DNA from 4 places in the Serratia ureilytica genome. Region 3 is predicted to be linked to each of the others. Evidence: predicted binding sites of a transcription regulator. Region 3 holds the regulator's gene; each other region holds the start of a gene.

Region 1 (5,257 bases), 560 kb from region 3:
GCGCTCATGATGCCGCCGCCGATCAGAACCACGTCGACGGTTTTATTCTTCTCTTCAGCCGCCGCCTGTTGCGTAACGCCAAACAGGCTGAGACTGAAAATCAGGACGAGTAATTTTCTCATTGAATTAAATCTCTTGTGTGTAAATTCTACTCATTGCAGGTGAAAGAATTTAGCGGGAGTTACCCTGGAAATAATGAAGCCGACCGCCCGGCGAAAGCCGATAGGCAGCAATAATGCCTTTTTGTTAATAGGGTATTTAACGAAAAGTGAACTATTGCAGGCCGTCCGGATGCAAATTGATCGGTTCACGTTACTGGCGGGGTATTATTGTTTGCGAGAATGTTAAAAACTACTTTTGTAACTAAAAAAAATGAATATAAGCAAAAAACGGCCGGTTGCTGTCGCAGGAATAAACAGAGAGGGAAGAAAGGCCGTATAACCGCGTTATTTTCATGGGTTAATTGCCGCGTAATTAGACGTTATTTCGTTATCACACAATAATTGCGGTTAAATTGCAAATACCTAGCGGTAACCAATAATAAATGGCCGCCGTGGCGGGCGGCCATCGTTCAGGGGTCGGTTACTTGATACCCATCGCATCGCGCATGGTGAAGAACAGATCGGTCTGATCGGTCAGGCCCACTACGTTGGCGGCGTGCGGGCCGTAGGCCGCGACGCGCAGCTGGGTGCCGGTGTGTCCCTGAGATTCCTCTTCAGAGTTGCCGTAGCTGAGGGTCATCGGCGCGCCGTCCTTGGTGGTCAGCTTTTGGGTCAGGCCCGGCGCTTTGGCGTCGGCGGAGACGATCTGGCTGGCGTGCGCGTGGTCGGCGGTGACGATCACCAGCGTGTTGCCGTCGGCGCGGGCGAAGGCCAGCGCTTTTTGTACCGCTTCGTCCAGATCGACGGTTTCGCCAATCTGCCCGCACGGGTTGGCGGCGTGATCCTGTTTATCGATCGACGCGCCCTCTACCTGCAGGAAGAAGCCGTTCGGGTTGTCTTTCAACAGCGCGATCGCTTTTTCGGTCATCGCCGCCAGCGTTGGCGTGGCGGCGGTGCGCGCCGGGTTGTTTTCGCAGGTCACTGCCGGTTTGTCGAGGTTGCCATGGTAGCTGGCTTTCGGCCCCAGCCAACGCACCGGCATATTGCCGTCGGCGAACAGCCCCAGCAGCGGTTTTTGCTGGTTGGCGAGGGTAACGGCCTGCAGTTCGTCGGCGTTGCTCACCCACTGATAACCCTGCGCCGCCGCCTGGTCCTTCAGCGATTTTCCTTGCCATTCGCCGCTTTTTGCCAGCTGGTTGAACGATTTCGCGCCGCCGCCCAGCGTGACGTCGGCGCGGGTTTTCAGCAGTTGTTCGGTGATGGAGCCACGGCCGCCATTTTCCAGCGCGTTAGCGGCGCATTTCTCGCTGGTTTCCTCCGGGCCATAGCACTTGCGTGAGATGACGTGCGAGACCAGCGCCGCCGGCGTGGCGTCTTGCAACTCGGCGGTGGAGACGTTGCCGGTGGCCTTGCCGGCCGCCTTGGCGATCTCCAGCAGCGTCGGTTGATCCTTGCCGTTCACGTCCACGCCGAGCGCGCCGTTATAGGTTTTCACCCCGGTGGCCCAGGCGGTGGCGGAGGCGGCGGAGTCGGTCACGTAGTCCGGCTTGTGGGTTTTCCTGTCCAGCGAGTAATGGGTGTATTGTCCGGTCAGCGGCAGGGCGTCGATGCCCTTGAAGTAACCGCCTGCGCCTTCGGCGTAGTTGCGCGCGGCGGTGATCTCGGAATCCCCCATGCCGTCGCCGATCAGCAGGATCACGTTTTTCGCCGTTTTGTCCGACAGCGATGCCTTCAGCGCGGTGGTCTGATCGCCGGCCAGACGGCGGGCGCCGCCCGGTTCGACGAGGTTGCCGCGCGCGGCGCGATCGGTCAGGCCATCGGCATTGGCCGAGGTTTCCGCCGCGATGGCGGAGGAACAGAGCAGGGCGGACAGTACGGCGCCGGCGATCAGGGATACAGCAGGTTGCATGGGGTAAGCTCCTTGTCGTAATACAACAATGTAAATAACATCAAATTGTTACGAAAGGAGAGTAGAGCAGAGGGATGACAATTTTATGACAGCGGAAGGCGGGACGGCCCGGCGGCCATCCCGTTTGACGCTCAGGCCGCGCGCGCCGGGATAGCGAGCCCACGCTGCACCGCCGGGCGCGCCAGACCGCGCTCCAGCCACTGCGCGACGCGAGGGAAACTGTCGAACTCCACCAGTTCGCGCGCCTCATAGAAGCCGATCAGGTTGCGCACCCAACCCAGCAGCGAGATATCGGCGATGGTGTACTCCGCGCCCATGATCCAGTCGCGGCCTTCAAGTCGCGTTTCCAGCACGCCGAGCAGGCGTTTCGATTCGTTTTTGTAGCGCTCCAGCGGCCGCTTGTCTTCATATTCGCGCCCGGCGAATTTATGGAAGAAACCGAGCTGGCCGAACATCGGGCCGACGGCGGCCATCTGGAAGAACACCCATTGAATGGTTTCGTAACGCTGCGCCGGGTCCTGCGGCAGGAAACGGCCGCTCTTTTCCGCCAGGTAGAGCAGAATGGCGCCGGATTCGAACAGCGGCAGCGGCCGGCCGCCGGGGCCATCGGGATCGATGATCGCCGGGATCTTGCCGTTCGGGTTCAGCGCCAGGAATTCCGGCGTCCAGGTTTCGTTGTTGCCGATGTCGATCAGGTGCGCTTCATAAGGCAGGCCGATCTCCTCCAGCATGATGGAGACTTTGACGCCGTTCGGCGTCGGCAGAGAGTAGAGCTGCAGCCGTTCTGGATGCTGAGCCGGCCAGCGTTTGACGATCGGGAATTGGGTGGAATCGAGCATGGAAACTCCTCGGGTTGGCGGGGTCGCTTAAGCGTACCCCTAGAGTATTGCAGTAAAACTACCCTGTCGCCGGGTTACACCGTGAGGTCAAAATGTGCGGCCAGCGCTTTTTTACCGGCGGGGGTCAGCTGCAGCTCGCGGCTGTCGAGCCGGCGAAGGATCCAGCCGCGTTGGATAAAGGCGGCTAACAGCGCGGCGCCCAGCGCGCCGCCGAGGTGAGATCGGCGTTCGCTCCAATCCAGGCAGCCGCAGGCGAAGCGGCGGCGGGTGGGCGCGGGGGAGCAATCGACGCCCAGCCGCGCCAGCGCGGCCTGACCGATGTCGCTTAACCGGTAGTCTGCCTCGCCGGTCAGCCAGTTCAGCGCATGCAGCCGATCGTGCAGCTTCACCGCCACCTCGCCCGCCATATGGTCGTAGCAGGTGCGAGCATATTGCAGCGAGGTGGGCGTGCGGCTTTTCAGCGACGGGCGCGGCACGCCCGCCAGCGCCATCAGGCCTTCCAGCGCTGCGGCCACCGGTTGCCCGGCCAGTCGGAAATAGCGATAGCGCCCCTGTTTGACACAGGCAATCAACTGCTGCTCCAGCAGCTTCGCCAGATGTGCGCTGGCGGTGGACGGGGCGACCTCGACCGCCGCGCTGAGCTCGGTGGCGGTGTAGGCGCGCCCGTCCATCAACAGGCACAGCATGCGCGCCCGGGTGCGGTCGGCGATGGCGGCGCTCAGCGCCGCTAAACGATCTTCTATCTCGATGTTATACATACTTCGAGGTTAGACGAAGTATGGCTGTGCGTCCATTGCTAGCCTGTGGTCATCGCACTTTGGTGCTGTGCGGCCGTATTCGCTGGATATTGATGAGCGGGCGTTGAAACCGGTGCAGTGGCGCCATTCTTACCCTGCGCGCGTACCGTAATTTTACCGTTGAGAGGAGAAGATAATGATCGCCGTGATTTTTGAACTGCAGGCCGCCGATGGGCAGCGCGATACCTACCTGGAGTTGGCGGCGGCGCTGAAGCCGCTGCTGGCGCAGATCGACGGATTCATTTCCATCGAGCGCTTTCAAAGCCTGGCCGATCCTGCGCGCCTGCTGTCGCTCTCCTTCTGGCGCGACGAGGCAGCGGTGCAGCAGTGGCGCAATCTCGAGCAGCACCGGGCGGCGCAGGCGCGCGGCCGTGGCGAGGTGCTGGCGCAGTATCGGCTGCGGGTGGCGGAGGTGGTGCGGGACTACGGGTTGGAGAGACGCGATCAGGCGCCGCAGGATAGCCGTGGCTATCACCGCACCTGAGAAAAAGCCCGCCGCCGGCGGGCTTTCTTCGTCCGTTATTTCGCTTCGCTGCCCACCTTCATCGCCCCGGCGTAGCTGGCGCCCATCCCCCAGGCAGCGCCGTGGTCGCGGGCGATCTGCAATACGCCTCCCGCCGTGGCTTTGCGGCTCCAGTCCTGCTGCCATTCCAGCATCAACGCCACCCAGTTGATGGGCGTGGCGCCCGCCTGTATCAGGCGCTGCATGGCGTTGTTTTGGCTGTCTGGCGTAATGTCGCCGGTGACGTCCGACAGAATATAAACCTCATATCCCTCGCCCAGGGCGGACAGCGCCGGCAGCATCACGCAGCTGGCGGTCCACAATCCGCCGATGATGATTTTCTTGCGGCCGGATTGTTTAATCAGATCCACTACGCGCCGATCCTGCCAGACGTTGATGGCGGTGCGATCGTACACCTGCAGATCCGGACGTGCCTGCGTCACCTGCTGGAATACCGGCCCGGCGAAGCTTTTGGCGTTGGCCGAGGCCAGAATGGTCGGCACGTTGAACACCTTGGCGGCCTTGGCGATACCGGTGGCGTTATTCACCAGGTTGGTTTGGTCGATAGAGGAAATGGTCATGCCGAACATGTCCTGCAGATCGACCAGCAGCAGCAGACTGTTCTCGGCCGTCAGCGGCTGCACATAACCCGCCTGGCGGCTGTCGGCGGCGGGGGATTGCGCCAACGCGGCGACGGGGGCGGCGGCGGCGCTCAGGCCGAGCATCAGGGCGAACAGGGTCTTTTTCATTATTAACTCCATGATTATCAGTAGATTAAATTCACTTCCCACTCAGGGAAGCGGTTGAATAAAGTCTACTGAGGTTGTTGAGGTTAATAATCTGTGTTTTATTGAATTTATAATTAACCAATAGGACATAATGTGGACGTGTTACTGACGATGCGCGCCTTTCGCCGCGTGGTTGAGCGCAACAGTTTTTATAAGGCGGCGGAGGATTTGGCGATCACGCCGGCGGCGTTGAGCAAGCAGATTAAGCAGTTGGAGAACCGGTTGGGGACATTGTTGCTGGTGCGCACCACCCGCAGCATGAGCCTGACCGAAGCCGGGCAGCTCTATTACCAGGAAGCCTGTCGGTTGCTTGGCGAGTTT
Region 2 (5,257 bases), 1.2 Mb from region 3:
TAATTCACGTTTCATGGCAAACCTGTCTGTGAGAAAGGGAGGAAAATATCGGCAAAGTCTATCACAGCGCGGCGGCGGCGGGGCGGGGCAAAAAAAAGCGCCGCCCGCAGGCAGCGCAATTTGGGGGTAACGGCAAGGCTGGGTTTAATCGTGATCTTCCCACGCCTGCGCGCGAGCCACCGCTTTTTTCCAGCCGCTGTAGCGGTAGTTGCGTTCGGTGGTTTCGATGCTTGGGCGGAATTCACGCTCAATCACCGCTTTGCTCTTCACTTCATCCAGATCGTTCCAGTAGCCGATGGCCAGGCCCGCCAGGAACGCGGCGCCCAACGCCGTCGATTCACGCACTTCAGGGCGCTCTACGCGGGTGCCGAGGATATCGGACTGGAACTGCATCAGGAAGTTGTTGGCGACCGCGCCGCCGTCCACGCGCAGCGATTGCAGGCGGGTGCTGGCGTCGGCCTGCATGGCGTCCAGCACGTCGCGCGTCTGGAAGGCGATGGATTCCAGCGTGGCGCGGATGATGTGGTTGCTGTTGGCGCCGCGGGTCAGGCCGAAGATGGCGCCGCGGGCATACGGATCCCAGTAGGGCGCGCCCAGGCCGGTGAAGGCCGGCACCACATAGACGCCGTTGCTGTCTTTCACCTTGGTGGCGAAATATTCGGAGTCGGCGGCGTCGCTGATCAGTTTCAGCTCGTCGCGCAGCCACTGGATAGACGCACCGCCGATGAACACCGCGCCTTCCAGCGCATAGTTCACTTCGCCGCGCGGGCCACAGGCGATGGTGGTCAGCAAACCGTTTTTCGAGCGCACCGCTTCTTTGCCGGTGTTCATCAGCAGGAAGCAGCCGGTGCCGTAGGTGTTCTTCGCCATGCCCGGTTGAACGCACAGCTGGCCGTACAATGCCGCTTGCTGGTCGCCGGCGATACCGGCGATAGGAATACGCGTGCCGCCCTTGCCGCCGATGTTGGTCTGGCCGTATACCTCGGAGGAAGGACGGACTTTCGGCAGCATGGCGCGCGGAATGTCCAGCACTTCCAGCATGCGTTCGTCCCAGTCCAGTTCGTGGATGTTGAACATCATGGTGCGTGAGGCGTTGGTGTAATCGGTGACGTGTACGCGCCCCTGGGTCATCTTCCACACCAGCCAGGTATCGACGGTGCCGAACAGCAGTTCGCCGCGCTTGGCGCGCTCGCGGGCGCCTTCGACGTTGTCCAGGATCCATTTCACCTTGGTGCCGGAGAAGTAGGGGTCAACCACCAGGCCGGTGTTGTGACGGATGTACTCTTCCAGGCCGTCGCGCTTGAGCTTCTCGCAGATGTCGGCGGTGCGGCGGCACTGCCAGACGATGGCGTTGTAGACCGGCTTGCCGGTCTCTTTTTCCCAGACGATGGTGGTTTCGCGCTGGTTAGTGATGCCGATGCCGGCGATCTGATCGGAATTGATGTCGGCCTTCGCCAGCACTTCTACCAGCGTCGAGCTTTGCGACGCCCAGATCTCCATCGGGTCGTGCTCAACCCAGCCGGCCTTTGGATAGATCTGCGGGAATTCGCGTTGCGATACCGCAACGATGTTGGCGTCGTGATCGAGTACGACGGCGCGTGAGCTGGTGGTCCCTTGGTCGAGTGCGACAATGTATTTTTTTTCTACAGTCATGGTAATTATCCTGCTGTTGTTAACCGTTTAAAACTGCACCCATCACGCTTTACGCTGCTGGGTCTTGGCGTCGGGCTCTTCTTCCGTCACGCAGACGTCGCACGGCAGGTGGCGGCCAATCAGCGCGCGGTAACCGAAAGCGCCCAGGCCACAGCCGACGATAGGGGCGAAGATCGGCACCAGGAAGTACGGGATGTCGCGCGCGCCGGTGAAGGCGACTTTGCCCCAGCCGGCCAGGTAGGCGAACAGTTTCGGCCCGAAGTCACGCGCCGGGTTCAACGCAAAGCCGGTCAATGGTCCCATGGAGGCGCCGATCACGGCAATCAGAATACCGATCAGCAGCGGCGCCAGCGGGCCGCGCGGAATGCCGTTGCCGTCGTCGGTCAGCGCCAGGATCAGGCACATCAGGATCGCAGCGATCACCATTTCTACCAGGAAGGCCTGGCCGACGGAGATGTGCGCGTTAGGGTAAGTCGAGAAGATGCCGGCCAGTTCAAGGCTTTCGTTGCTGCCGCGCACCATATGGTGAGCCGCTTCGAAGTCGAAGAACAGGTTGTAGTACAGCCCGTAGACCAGGGCGGCGGCGCAGAAGGCGCCGGCGATCTGCGCAATGATGTAAGGCACCACTTTGCGCCCGTCGAAGCAGGCGAACAGCCACAGGGCGAGGGTGACCGCCGGGTTGAGATGCGCGCCGGAAATGGCGGCGGTCAGATAGATGGCCATGGCGACGCCGAGGCCCCAAATGATGCTGATTTCCCACTGGCCGAAGCTGGCGCCCGCCAGTTTCAGTGCGGCAACGCAGCCTACGCCAAAGAAGATCAGCAGCGCCGTGCCGAGGAACTCGGCGATGCACTGGCCTTTTAATGTCGGACTGGTGGTTTGGCTCATAATGTTGGTGTCCTGCAAAACGGCGGTTGTTGGTTTATAGGTTCAGCCAGGTATACATCTGACCTATGGGCACAGTTTTTTTCATCTCGTCCAATTATTGAATGAGGACGTGATGTAAATTTATCGTTAACGAACATAAACGAGAAATAGCGAAATCAAAATGTGTGTGGCGCGTCATAAAATTGAGCGATTTCGCGTCGTTCAGTGTTCTTTCTGAGCCATAAAAGTGTGATCTGACCAGTGGTTTGGCGAGTGGCGTTAACAACTCGCGGCGGCGGCGGCGGGGATTTTCAGTTTTTACTGATGGCGAGGGCAGGAAAATTGCAACAGACTGCGCGATGATCCGGTATGTTGCTAGACAGGCGGAGACTGGCTACTTACAATCGTTTTTAACGAATCGAGACTGGCGCGCCTTCCGTAACGGCGCGCGTCACTGAGCGCGATGCAATATTCGCAGTAGCTGCAGCCGACGTTGCGGCCGCTACTTATAGATGTACGCCTTGCTATCATGAGGGGACTGAAGCATGTCATTTGAAGTATTTGAGAAACTGGAAGCAAAAGTACAGCAGGCGATTGATACCATCACCTTGTTGCAGATGGAAATTGAAGAGCTGAAAGACAAAAACAACTCTCTGTCGCAGGAAGTGCAGGCTGCCTCCGGCAACCACGAAGCGCTGGTGCGCGAAAACCAACAGCTGAAAGAAGAACAGCACGTATGGCAAGATCGCCTGCGCGCGCTGCTGGGCAAAATGGAAGAGGTTTGATTCCTTACGCCATGCAGCAACGAAAAGGGCGCCTGAGGCGCCCTTTTTCATGTCCGAAAATCACTCGATGTCGAGCGGGTCTTCGGAGAGGATGATGCCGGTGTTGTCGGCATACAGGTGGTCGCCGGAGAAGAAGGTGACGCCGCCGAAGTTGACGCGGATATCGCTTTCGCCCACGCCTTCGCTTACGGCACCCGCCGGGATCGCCGCCATCGCCTGAATGCCGATGTCGAGCTCTTCCAGATCGTCCACCTGGCGCACCGCGCCGTACACCACGATGCCTTCCCATTCGTTCTGGGCGGCCAGGCGCGCCAGTTCGGCGTTGATCAGCGCCCGGCGTACCGAACCGCCGCCGTCGACCAACAGCACGCGGCCGCGACCGTTTTCTTCAAGCAGATCGAATAACAGGCCGTTATCCTCAAAGCATTTCACCGTGGTGATCTGCCCGCCAAATGAAGTACGCCCGCCAAAATTGGAGAACAGAGGTTCAACAACGTTCACCTCTTCATGATAGATGTCGCAAAGTTCGGAAGTATCGTATTTCATAGGATTTTACGTCTGTTTGCCGCAGGAATGTTCAGTATATCCCTTTATTCGCCCTGTTGGCAAAATCATCAGTTTTTAACTGAGCGCCACGCCGATGGCGAACAGCAGGTTGGCCAGCAACGCCGCCTTGACCATATGCTCCAGCATCGGCCGCATGCCGACCGGCGTCGGATCGCGCAGCACGCGCAGGCCGTGGCGCACCAGTAGCGGGATCGCCAGCACGAACAGCCAACCCCACAGGCTGTGGAGGTTGAACAGCGTAAACAGCGCGAAACACAGCACCGCGCCGCCGAGCAGCAGGGCGTGGTAAATGCGCGCCTTGTGCGGGCCGAGACGCACCGCCAGCGTATTCTTGCCGTTTTCGCGATCGCTTTCGATATCGCGCAGATTGTTGATGTTGAGTACCGCCGTCGCCAGCAGGCCGCAGGCGGTGGCCGGTAGCATCACGACGCTGTCGAAGGTGTGCGTCTGCAAATAGTAGGTGCCGGCCACGCTCAGCCAGCCGAAGAACACCAGCACCGAGATGTCGCCCAGCCCCAAATACCCGTAGGGTTTGTTGCCGACGGTGTAGGTGATGGCCGCCACGATAGACAGCCCGCCCAGCACCAGGAAGCCCACCACGTCGCTGGGTTGCTCGCAGGCGACGGCGATCAGCGAACAGCCGGCGATGGCGATCAGCACTACCGTCACCACCAGCGCCCGTTTCATCTGCGCCTGGGTGATCATGCCCTTTTGCATGCCGCGCAACGGCCCGATGCGATCTTCTTTGTCGCTGCCTTTGACCGCATCGCCGTAGTCATTCGCCAGGTTGGAGAGGATCTGCAGCAGACCGGCGGTCACCAGCGCCAGCAGCGCCACTTCAGGTTTCAGGCTGCCGTGCCAGGCGGCGATCGCCGAGCCGACCACGATGGAGGCAAAGGCCAACGGCAGGGTGCGGGGGCGTAGACTTTCGAGCCAGGCGGAAATCGGGGTGGTGGAGGTTGATGAGCTCATGTTTCGCTTCTGTCAGTAAGTTGCGGTGTCCGTTAGAAATAATTGTGGGAGGCAATGCCTCCCACACAGATGACTGACAAGACAATGATTGAGCGATTATAGGATAAAACGACTCAAATCTTCATCCGCCACCAGTTCATCCAGATGACTGCGCACGTAATCCGCATCAATTGTAATGGATTGGCCATTAATTTCACTCGCATCGTAGGAAATATCTTCCATCAGACGCTCCAGCACGGTGTGCAGACGACGCGCGCCGATGTTCTCGGTGCTTTCGTTGACCTGCCACGCGGCTTCGGCGATGCGGCGGATGCCGTCGGCGGTGAACTCGATATTGACGCCTTCGGTGCCCATCAGCGCTTTGTACTGTTCGGTCAGCGACGCGCTCGGCTCGGTCAGGATGCGCTCGAAGT
Region 3 (5,257 bases):
TTGGTTATCAATAAATATACACTACATGATTTGTATCATTTTTGAACAATGAATTCACAAAACGTGAAGCATATATCGCTTTACCGCTCGAAATCGCCAATGAAAAGCCGATTTTCGCGTGGTATGAGCTTCGTTTCGCCATAAAAAAAGGTGAAAATTGCGCCGTTTTTTGTCGCTTATTGCGCCATGGCCGGCGCGAGCAGTGGCAACCCCAGCGCCTGACGGGTCTTCTGCAGGGTGGCCGGCGGTAGCGGCAGATAGCCGTCGTGGTTGACCAGGCTCTGGCCTGGTGTCGACAGCACGCGATCGAGGAACGCGGCGGTCAGCGGCTCCAGCGGTTGATGGGGGGCTTTGTTGATGTAGATATACAGATAGCGCGACAGCGGGTAGCGATCGTTGCGCACGTTGGCGGCGGTAGGCGCGACATAGTCCTCTCCCGACTCCGCCAATGGCAGCAGCCGCACGCCGCTGGCGCGAAAGCCAATGCTGGCGTAGCCGATGCCGTTGAGCGAACCGGCCACCGCCTGCACCACCGAGGCCGAGCCGGGCAGCTCATTGACGCGCGGCATAAAATCGCCGCCGCACAGCGCGCGCAGTTTGAAATAGCCGTAGGTGCCGGACGCCGAGTTGCGGCCGAAACGCTGCAGCGAACGCGTCGCCCAGTCGCCACTCAGCCCCAGCTCGCCCCAGCGCGTCAGCGGTTTGCTTTCGCCGCAGCGCCGGGTGGCGGAGAAAATGCGGTCGAGCTGCTGCAGATTGAGGCCGCGCAGCGGATTATCCTGATGCACCAATACCACCAGCGCATCCACCGCTACCGGCACCGCCAGCGGCGCATAGCCGTAACGGTGTTCGAATGCCGAGATCTCGGCCGCCTTCATCGGCCGGCTCATCGGGCCGAGCTGCGCGGCGCCCGCCGCCAAGGCGGTCGGCGCGGTCGACGAGCCGGCGGCCTGGATCTGCAGGTTAACGTTGGGGTAATGCTGGCTGAAATCCTGCGCCCACAGCGCCATCAGATTCGCCAGCGTGTCGGAACCGACGCTGGACAGGTTGCCCGCCAACATGCCGTCAGGCTGCGCCAGCGCGCCGCGTCCGGCCAGCAGCGCCAGGCAAAGCAACAGCCCTCGGGTTATTCGGGTCATACCGGTGTCTCGCGTTAATTTTTCACCGCATTCTCTGATAAAGCGGCGGGAACAATCAACCGATTGGGCAAGGTAAAGATAAAGCGGGTGCCGATCCCCGGTTCGCTGAGGATCTCCAGCCGCGCGTCGTGATGGCTGAGCGCGTGCTTGACGATCGCCAGCCCCAGCCCGCTGCCGCCGGTCTGGCGCGAGCGAGCCTTGTCGACGCGGTAAAAACGCTCGGTCAGGCGCGGCAGGTGTTCGGCGGCGATGCCCGGCCCGTTGTCGCTGACCTGGAACTGCGCGCCATGCGCCGTCTGTTGCCAGCTCACTTCGATATGGGTGCCCTTTGGCGTGTGGTTGACCGCGTTGTACACCAGGTTAGACACCGCGCTGCGCAACTGGTCTTCATTGCCGAACACGTTGAGCTGTTCGTTCACCCGGAAGGTGATCTCATGATTGCCGCCGCTCAGCGATTGCGCCTCGCGCTGCAACACCCGCAGCATCAGCGGGATATCCACCCGCTCGTTCATGTCGACATTGGGCGCCGCCTCGATGCGCGACAGCGTCAGCAGTTGCTTGACCAACCCGTCCATCCGGCGGGTCTGCTCTTGCATGGTGCTGAGCGCCTTGCTGCGCAGCGAACCGTCCTGCTCTTCGTCGCCCATCATCTCCAGGTAGCCCTGCAGCACCGTCAGCGGCGTGCGCAGCTCATGGCTGACGTTGGCGAAGAAGTTGCGCCGCGCGCCCTCCAGCTGGCGCATCTGGGTGACGTCGCGCGCCACCATCAGCAACTGCCCTTCGGAATACGGCATCACGCGGAATTCGACGTAGTGTTCGTTGTTCAACTGCAGCGTCAGCGGACGCGAAAACTCCTGCTGTTGCAGATAGTGGCTGAATTCCGGATAACGCAGCAGGTTAAGGATGTGCTGGCCGTTGTCTTCCGGCCAGCGGAAGCCGAGCAGATGCTGCGCCAGCCCGTTGCACCAGAAGATGTTGCCCTCGACGGTGGTCATCACCACCGCGTCAGGCAGCGATTCGGCCCCGCTGCGAAAACGCTTGATAAGCAGCGCCAGCTCGCGCCGGCGGCGGCGGTTGCGCTGCTGCATCTGATACAGGCCATAAAACAGCGGCTCCCAGCTCCAGCGGCCGGGCGGCGGCGTCATGCTGCGGTCGATCCACAGCCAATGGGAGAGTTTGAGCTGGTTGTAGAAATTCCACACCAGCGCAGCCAGCGCGGAGGCCAGCAGGAACCAAGGCAGATAACCGAAAATCAGCCCCAGCAGTAAGGCGGGCAAACAAAAAAGAGCCAGCTCCAGAGCCAGCCTCTTCCACGACAGACGTTCTAACACGGCATATTCTCCAGCGCGGCGCGATCAGTAGCGCGTTGAGAACCGGTAGCCGGTGCCCCGAACGGTTTGAACCATTTTATCATGCCCACTGGTTTCTAACGCCTTGCGGAGCCGACGGATATGCACGTCAACGGTACGGTCTTCCACATAAACGTTAGTGCCCCAGACGTGATTAAGCAACTGCTCACGGCTATAAACCCGCTCCGGGTGGGTCATAAAGAAGTGCAACAGCTTGAACTCGGTCGGCCCCATGTCCAGCGCCTGATCGTTCGCCATCACGCGGTGGGAGGACGGGTCCAGGCTCAGCCCTTGCATTTCAATCACCTCCTCCACCGCCATCGGTGAAATGCGGCGCATGACCGCCTTGATGCGCGCCACCAGCTCCTTGGGCGAGAACGGCTTGGTGATGTAATCATCCGCCCCCACTTCCAGGCCGCGTACCCGGTCTTCTTCTTCGCCGCGCGCGGTCAACATCATCACCGGGATATCGCGGGTCAGCGCTTCGCGCTTCATATGTTTGATAAACTGAATGCCGGAACCCCCGGGCAACATCCAGTCAAGCAACACCAAATCAGGGAACGGCTCAGACAGACGCGTCACGGCGCTGTCATAATCCTCGGCTTCCAACGGTTGGTAACCATTTTGTTCCAACACAAAGCACACCATCTCACGGATCGGCGCTTCGTCTTCCACCACCAGTATGCGTCTTGCCATCGTCAATCCTGCCAATGTGTTAGCGACTTTTCGGGCGCCATTATGCGTCAGTTTTGTGACACTTTTATGAAAAAAACCGGCTGTTATAGGCAGTAAGCATAGCGATTATTTCCTGCAGTAAAGAAAAATCATCCGGTTGTCATCATCATTGCGCCGGGACAGCCGCCGCCGCGGCCTTTATAATCATCGCCATTATCTTTGCATCCGGGAGTGTCATGCGCCTGATCCACACCTCTGACTGGCACCTTGGCCAGTACTTTTTCACCAAAAGCCGCGCCGCCGAGCACCAGGCTTTTCTGAACTGGCTGATCGAACAGATCGAACAGCAACAGGTGGATGCGCTGATCGTCGCCGGGGATCTGTTCGATACCGGCTCACCGCCCAGCTATGCCCGCGAACTGTACAACCGCTTCGTGGTGGAACTGCAGCGCACCGGCTGCCAGTTGGTGGTGCTGGGCGGCAACCACGACTCGGTGGCGACGCTGAACGAATCGCGGGAGCTGCTCTCCTGCCTGAACACCACGGTGATCGCCAGCGCGCAGGGCGCCCCGGAACAGCAGATCGTGGTGCTGAACCGGCGCGACGGCCAGCCGGGCGCGGTGCTGTGCGCCATTCCGTTCCTGCGGCCGCGCGATCTGCTCACCAGCCGCGCCGGCGAATCCGGCGCACAGAAACAGCAGGCGCTACAGGAAGCCATCGCCGAACATTATCAGACGCTGTATCAGGCGGCCTGCGAGCGCCGCAACCAGCTGGGCTTGCCGCTGCCGATCGTCGCCACCGGCCACCTGACCACCGTCGGCGTCACCACCTCCGACTCGGTGCGCGACATCTATATCGGCACCCTCGACGCCTTCCCGGCACAGGCCTTCCCGCCCGCCGATTACATCGCGCTCGGCCACATTCACCGCGCGCAGAACGTCGCCAAGTCGGAACATATTCGCTATAGCGGCTCGCCGATCCCGCTCAGCTTCGATGAACTGGGCAAAGCCAAAAGCGTCTTCCTGGTCGATTTCGCCGACGGCGCCCTGCAGCAGGTAGACGCTTTAACGATCCCGCAGTTCCAGCCCATGCAGCTGATCAAAGGCGATCTGGCCGAGATCGAACGGCAGCTGCAACAATTTGCCGACTATGCCGGCGAGCTGCCGGTGTGGCTGGATATCGAAGTGGCGACGCAGGACTACCTCAGCGATATCCAACGCCGCATCCAGCTGATGGCGGATGAGCTGCCGGTGGAAGTGGTGCTGCTGCGGCGCAGCAAAGAGCAACGCCGCCAGGCGATCGCGCAGCAGGACAAAGAAACGCTGAACGAGCTGAGCGTCAACGAGGTGTTCGAACGGCGCCTGGCGCAGGAGGCCGACATGCCCGAAGCGCGCCAACGGCGGATGCGCCAGATGTTCCGCCAGGTGGTCGATGCAGTGCAGCACAACGCAGAGGAGACCAACCCATGAAGATCCTCAGCCTGCGGTTAAAAAACCTCAATTCGCTGCAGGGCGAATGGAAAATTGACTTCACCGCCGAGCCGTTCGCCAGCAACGGCCTGTTCGCCATTACCGGCCCGACCGGCGCAGGCAAAACCACCCTGCTGGACGCCATCTGCCTGGCGCTGTACCACCAGACGCCGCGCCTCAACGTCACGCCGAGCCAGAATGAACTGATGACCCGCCACACCGCCGAATCGCTGGCGGAGGTCGAATTCGAGGTCAAGGGCGTCGGCTATCGCGCCTTCTGGAGCCAGCGCCGCGCCAAAAATGCGCCGGACGGCAATTTGCAGGCGCCGAAGGTCGAACTGGCGCGCCGCGAGGACGGCAAGATCCTGGCGGATAAGGTGCGCGACAAGCTGGAGATCACCGCTGCCATCACCGGGCTGGACTTCGGCCGCTTCACCAAATCGATGATGCTGTCTCAGGGGCAGTTCGCCGCGTTCCTCAACGCCGACGCCAACGATCGCGCCGAGCTGTTGGAAGAGCTGACCGGCACCGAAATCTACGGGCGGCTGTCCGAACAGGTGTTCGAGTCGCACAAGCTGGCCAAAACCGACCTGGATGGGTTGCACCAGCGCGCCAGCGGCATCGA
Region 4 (5,257 bases), 1.3 Mb from region 3:
TGCTGCATACCCGGCTGGGGTTAAGCGGTGAAGCGGTGGTCGAGACGGTGCTGGCGGCCATGCATAACGCCTCGCGGGCTTACGGCATCGCCGCCGGGCTTATCCTATGCACGCTGCGGCATTTCGACGCGGCCGCCAGCCTGCAAACGGCGAAGCTGGTTATCGATTATCAGGGAAGCGGCGTGGTGGCGCTGGATTTGGCCGCCGATGAAGCGCGTTACCCGCTGACCCACCATGTGGCGGCCTTTCGCGCCGTGCGTGCCGCCGGCGGCAACGTCATCGCCCACGCCGGTGAGGCGAAAGGCCCCGACAGCGTGCGGGAGACGCTAGATAGGCTGCAGGTGTCACGCATCGGCCACGGCGTCAGAAGCATCGAGGACCCTGCGCTCGTCGAGCGCCTGGTAGCCACCGGCGTCCTGCTCGAGATCTGCCCCAGCTGCAATCTCACCTGCAATTTGTTCGACAGCATCGACGATCATCCGATAGATCGGCTCAAAAAGTGGGGGGTGCGGCTAAACGTGAATACCGATGCGCGCACCGTCGTCGATACCACGCTGAACAAGGAGTACCAGCTGTTGCATGACGCCTTCGGCTGGCAGGATGACGATTTTAACCGCAGCAACCGACAGGCGCTGGAGGCGAGTTTTCTCGACGGCGATACTAAAATTAAATTAATGAGTCAGCTCAATGCCGGGTCGATGTGACCCGGCGCGTTTCAAGGCCAAGCGGCGTTTTACCGCCCCTGCGCCGCCAGCGCCTGGGCGCAGGCCCAGGCCGAGCTCCAGGCCCACTGGAAGTTGTAACCGCCCAGCCACCCGGTCACGTCCACCACTTCGCCGATAAAATAGAGCCCCGGCGCCTTGTGGGCTTCCATCGTCTTGGAAGAAAGTTCGTTGGTGTCGACGCCGCCGAGCGTCACCTCCGCCGTGCGATAACCCTCGGTGCCGTTCGGCTGCACGCGCCAGTTCTGCAACAGATCCACCAGCGCCGCCTGCTGCGGCGCATTCAGCTGCTTCAGCGTCGCCTCCGGCAATTGTCCCAGGGTCTGCAAGCATTCCACCAGCCGCTTCGGCAAGTGCAGCGCCAGGGTGTTTTTCAGGCTTTGGTTCGGGTGCTGCAGGCGCTGTTCATCAAGGAAGCCCGCCAGATCCAGCTCAGGAAGTAAGTTAATGCTCACATACTCACCCGGTTGCCAGTAGCTGGACAGCTGCAATACCGCCGGGCCGGACAGGCCGCGATGGGTGAACAGGATGCTTTCACGGAAGCTGACGCCGTTCTCGGCGGTGATCACCGCCGGCACCGACACGCCGGACAGCGTTTGCACATGCTCCAGCAGCGGCTTATGCAGGGTAAACGGCACCAGCCCGGCGCGCGTCGGCAGCACCCTGAGGCCGAACTGCTCCGCCAGCTTGTAACCGAACGGCGAGGCGCCCAGCCCCGGCATGGATAATCCGCCGCTGGCCACCACAAGTGAGCGAGCACTTACTTTTTCGCCATTCAGCGCCAGCGCGTAGCCGTTCTCGGTTTTCTCCACGCCCAGCACTTCGCTGCGCAGGCGCATCGTCACCTGGCCCAGCTCGCACTCTTTGACCAGCAGATCCACCACCTGCTGCGCCGAATCGTCGCAGAACAGCTGCCCCAGCGTTTTTTCATGGTAGGCGATGCCGTAACGGTTGATCAGATCGATGAAGTCCCACTGGGTGTAGCGCGCCAGCGCCGACTTGCAAAAATGCGGGTTGTTCGACAGATAGGCCGCCGGTTCGGCGTACATGTTGGTGAAGTTGCAGCGCCCGCCGCCGGACATCAGGATCTTGCGGCCCGGTTTTTTGCCGTTGTCGAGCAGCAACACGCGGCAACCGAGTTGCCCCGCCTGCGCGGCGCAAAACATGCCGGCGGCGCCCGCCCCAATCACTACGACATCAAACTGTTCCACCTGAGCCTCACTTATCAAAACCACAATCGCGACAAAAGAGCGCCATATTACGCCGTTTCGCCGCCGGTCACCGCCAAATTCACGGCGGCAGATTGTAAAGCCCCCGCGCCGCCAACGCCATAGTAAGAAAATATTACAGAGGTCAGAGCAGATTAACGCATTGATATTCCATATTTTTGTTATAGACACGCCACCATTTCGTCATGTCCAAATCAAAAAAACGTCATATTTTCCTTTTCCCCGGCACCGGTTGTCACTGATAATGCGCGGCGTTCATGTCCACAAACTGGCGTAACGCTTATGCTGCATTTGTTCGCTGGCCTGGATTTCCATACCGGCCTGATGTTAATTCTCGCATTGTTGTTCGTGTTGTTTTATGAAGCCATCAACGGTTTTCATGATACGGCCAATGCGGTCGCTACAGTTATTTATACCCGCGCCATGCGCTCGCAACTTGCGGTCGTGATGGCAGGTTTGTTCAACTTTCTTGGCGTAATGCTCGGCGGTTTGAGTGTTGCTTACGCCATCGTCCACTTGTTGCCTACCGATCTGTTGTTGAACGTCAGTTCAGCACACGGATTAGCCATGGTCTTCTCCATGCTGTTGGCGGCAATCATCTGGAACCTCGGCACCTGGTATTTCGGTCTGCCGGCGTCCAGTTCCCATACGCTGATAGGCGCAATCATCGGTGTCGGTTTAACCAACGCCCTGATGACCCACACTTCGGTCGTGGATGCGCTTAACGTCCCGAAAATGATTGGCATTTTCCTTTCTCTGCTGTTCTCGCCGCTGGTCGGCATGATGGTGGCGGGAGTGATGGTGTTCGCCTTGCGCCGCTATTGGAGTGGCACCAAGAAACGCCAGCGTATCCACATGACCCCAGCGGAACGTGAAAAGGTCGACGGCAAACGCAAGCCGCCGTTCTGGACCCGTATCGCGCTGATCCTGTCGGCGATTGGCGTCAGCTTCTCGCACGGCGCCAACGACGGTCAGAAAGGCATCGGCCTTATCATGCTGGTGCTGATCGGCGTTGCCCCGGCCGGCTTCGTGGTCAATATGAATGCAACCGGTTATGACATCACCCGTACGCGTGACGCCGTGACCCACCTGCAGCAATATTACCAGCAGCACGGCGACGCGCTGTCGCATGCGGTGTCGTTGACGCCGCTGGTGCCAAGCCCGGATGACGAAGCCACGCCTGGCAAACCGGCCGAGTTCCACTGCGACAGTTCGCGCGCCATGCCGGCGATCGAGCTGGCTCAGGGCATGCTGACCAACCTGCAAAGTTACGATCAGTTGACGGTTGAGCAGCGCAGCCATTTGCGCCGCCTGCTGATGTGCGTGACCGACACGGCGGATAAAGTCGCCAAGCTGCCGGAAACCTCATCCGCCGACCAGCGCTTCCTGAAGAACCTGCGTCAGGATCTGCTGCAGACCGTCGAGTACGCGCCGATGTGGATCATCGTCGCCGTCGCGCTGGCGCTGTCGCTCGGCACCATGGTGGGCTGGAAACGCGTAGCCACCACCATCGGCGAGAAGATCGGCAAGAAAGGCATGACCTACGCCCAGGGCGTATCGGCCCAGATGACCGCGGCGCTGTCGATCGGCGTGGCGAGTTATACCGGCATGCCGGTCTCCACCACCCACGTTCTCTCTTCGGCGGTTGCCGGGACGATGATCGTGGACGGCGGCGGTGTGCAGAGCAAAACCGTGAAGAACATCCTGTTGGCTTGGGTGCTCACCCTGCCAATCTCGATTCTGCTTTCCGGTGCGCTGTATTGGGTCGCGTTGAAGCTGATCTAAGCGACAAGCATCATGAGGAAGGCGGCCGCATGGTCGCCTTTTTTTTTGCCTGCATCAAGGGAAACAGAAAGGCATTAATACCAAATCATCATCGCTATCAGGCAGATGACCACCAGGCCGCACAGGGCCGAAGTCAGCATAAACTGCCCGCGCACCCGCTCGCAGCGGCGAATAAACTCCGGATCGTGGTGCTCGACATAGCGCTGCGCGAAAATATAACGCACCAGCCTCAGCTGCTTGCTGGGTTGGCCGTGGGCGGTAAAGAAACCCCCGCCGTCGACATATTGGTACAGCAGCGGGTCACAGCCGCGCAATACCACCAGCAGCGCGCGCAGAGAAGAGTAATACCGCACCATGTTAACCACACACACCACACACAAGGCCCAAAACAGCGCGACGGTACTGATCATGATTGCCCCCTCAAGGCGTTGTTATCCGCGGCCATCCGCCGGGTCCAACCGCCCTACCTCATTACCCGATACTCTGCTGGAGCTTACCGCTCTCATCCCCTTTTTTTGCCTGCACGGGCCACGCCCATAACCCACCGCCTCCGAAGACGTTGCCGCACCGCACGATGAGATTTGCACGGCATGGTTCTACTCAGAGGAGAAATGATGAGGCCCATATCCATCATTGTAGGTTAATGAAACGCAAACTGGCCTGAGCAGTGGATAAAATTTACCGCCCTGTGCCGAAAAGTCACCTGCCGGGGCGTTATAAGCGATAACCGCCCGTTTTCGATTAGGCTGTTTTTATGGATAGTCTATCCCGCGCCACGCCGCTGATCTTTCCCCCCACGCTGGCTAGACTCAGGTTTCCGTTACGCTTATCCAAGGAAACTGTTATGGCAAACCATTCAATCAAGGGAAAAACCGTCCTGATCGCCGGCGGCGCCAAGAACCTCGGCGGGCTGATCGCGCGCGATTTGGCTGAGCAAGGCGCCAAAGCGGTGGCGATCCACTACAACAGCGCCGCCTCCAAAACCGAGGCGGAGAAAACCGTCGCCGCCATTCAGGCCGCCGGGGCGCAAGGCGTCGCGCTGCAGGCCGATCTGACCACGGCGGGCGCGGTCGAGAAGCTGTTCGCCGATGCTGTCGCCGCCGTCGGCAAGCCGGATATCGCCATCAATACCGTCGGCAAGGTGCTGAAAAAGCCGCTGATCGACATCAGCGAAGCCGAGTACGACGAGATGACTGCGGTCAACGCCAAAACCGCGTTCTTCTTCCTGAAAGAAGCGGGTAAGCACCTTAACGACAACGGCAAAATCTGCACGCTGGTCACCTCGCTGCTCGGCGCCTTCACGCCGTTCTACGCCGCTTACGCCGGCACCAAAGCGCCGGTGGAGCACTTCACCCGCGCCGCCGCCAAGGAGTTCGGCGAGCGCGGCATCTCCGTGACGGCGGTCGGCCCCGGCCCGATGGATACCCCGTTCTTCTACCCGGCGGAAGGCGCGGACGCCGTGGCCTACCACAAGACGGCGGCGGCGCTGTCGCCATTCAGCCAAACCGGCCTGACCGATAT

The links. The regulator PhoB, encoded in region 3, activates phosphate uptake and scavenging genes when phosphate is short. The targets are predictions, from matches to a motif close to CTGTCATAAAACTGNCNNAT.
Region 1: the regulator PhoB is predicted to act here: its motif matches at 2,083-2,102, upstream of phoA (alkaline phosphatase).
Region 2: the regulator PhoB is predicted to act here: its motif matches at 2,713-2,732, upstream of J0X03_RS00380 (MIP/aquaporin family protein).
Region 4: the regulator PhoB is predicted to act here: its motif matches at 2,209-2,228, upstream of pitA (inorganic phosphate transporter PitA).

The regions. Positions count from the first base shown of each region.
Region 1 is NZ_CP071320.1:3,453,588-3,458,844, reverse strand. It holds gene J0X03_RS16195 (malate:quinone oxidoreductase) at 1-122, opposite strand, end outside; gene phoA (alkaline phosphatase) at 583-2,010, opposite strand; gene J0X03_RS16185 (glutathione S-transferase N-terminal domain-containing protein) at 2,142-2,849, opposite strand; gene J0X03_RS16180 (ArsR/SmtB family transcription factor) at 2,924-3,607, opposite strand; gene J0X03_RS16175 (antibiotic biosynthesis monooxygenase family protein) at 3,783-4,130, shown strand; gene J0X03_RS16170 (isochorismatase family protein) at 4,166-4,897, opposite strand; gene J0X03_RS16165 (LysR family transcriptional regulator) at 5,030-5,257, shown strand, end outside.
Region 2 is NZ_CP071320.1:73,174-78,430, forward strand. It holds gene glpX (class II fructose-bisphosphatase) at 1-15, opposite strand, end outside; gene glpK (glycerol kinase GlpK) at 145-1,653, opposite strand; gene J0X03_RS00380 (MIP/aquaporin family protein) at 1,696-2,541, opposite strand; gene zapB (septal ring assembly protein ZapB) at 3,066-3,305, shown strand; gene rraA (ribonuclease E activity regulator RraA) at 3,366-3,851, opposite strand; gene J0X03_RS00395 (1,4-dihydroxy-2-naphthoate polyprenyltransferase) at 3,927-4,844, opposite strand; gene hslU (HslU--HslV peptidase ATPase subunit) at 4,941-5,257, opposite strand, start outside.
Region 3 is NZ_CP071320.1:4,009,766-4,015,022, forward strand. It holds gene J0X03_RS18940 (PstS family phosphate ABC transporter substrate-binding protein) at 177-1,139, opposite strand; gene phoR (phosphate regulon sensor histidine kinase PhoR) at 1,154-2,470, opposite strand; gene phoB (phosphate response regulator transcription factor PhoB) at 2,495-3,184, opposite strand; gene sbcD (exonuclease subunit SbcD) at 3,400-4,632, shown strand; gene sbcC (exonuclease subunit SbcC) at 4,629-5,257, shown strand, end outside.
Region 4 is NZ_CP071320.1:173,357-178,613, reverse strand. It holds gene add (adenosine deaminase) at 1-704, shown strand, start outside; gene J0X03_RS00810 (BaiN/RdsA family NAD(P)/FAD-dependent oxidoreductase) at 734-1,933, opposite strand; gene pitA (inorganic phosphate transporter PitA) at 2,234-3,736, shown strand; gene uspB (universal stress protein UspB) at 3,811-4,146, opposite strand; gene J0X03_RS00795 (SDR family oxidoreductase) at 4,581-5,257, shown strand, end outside.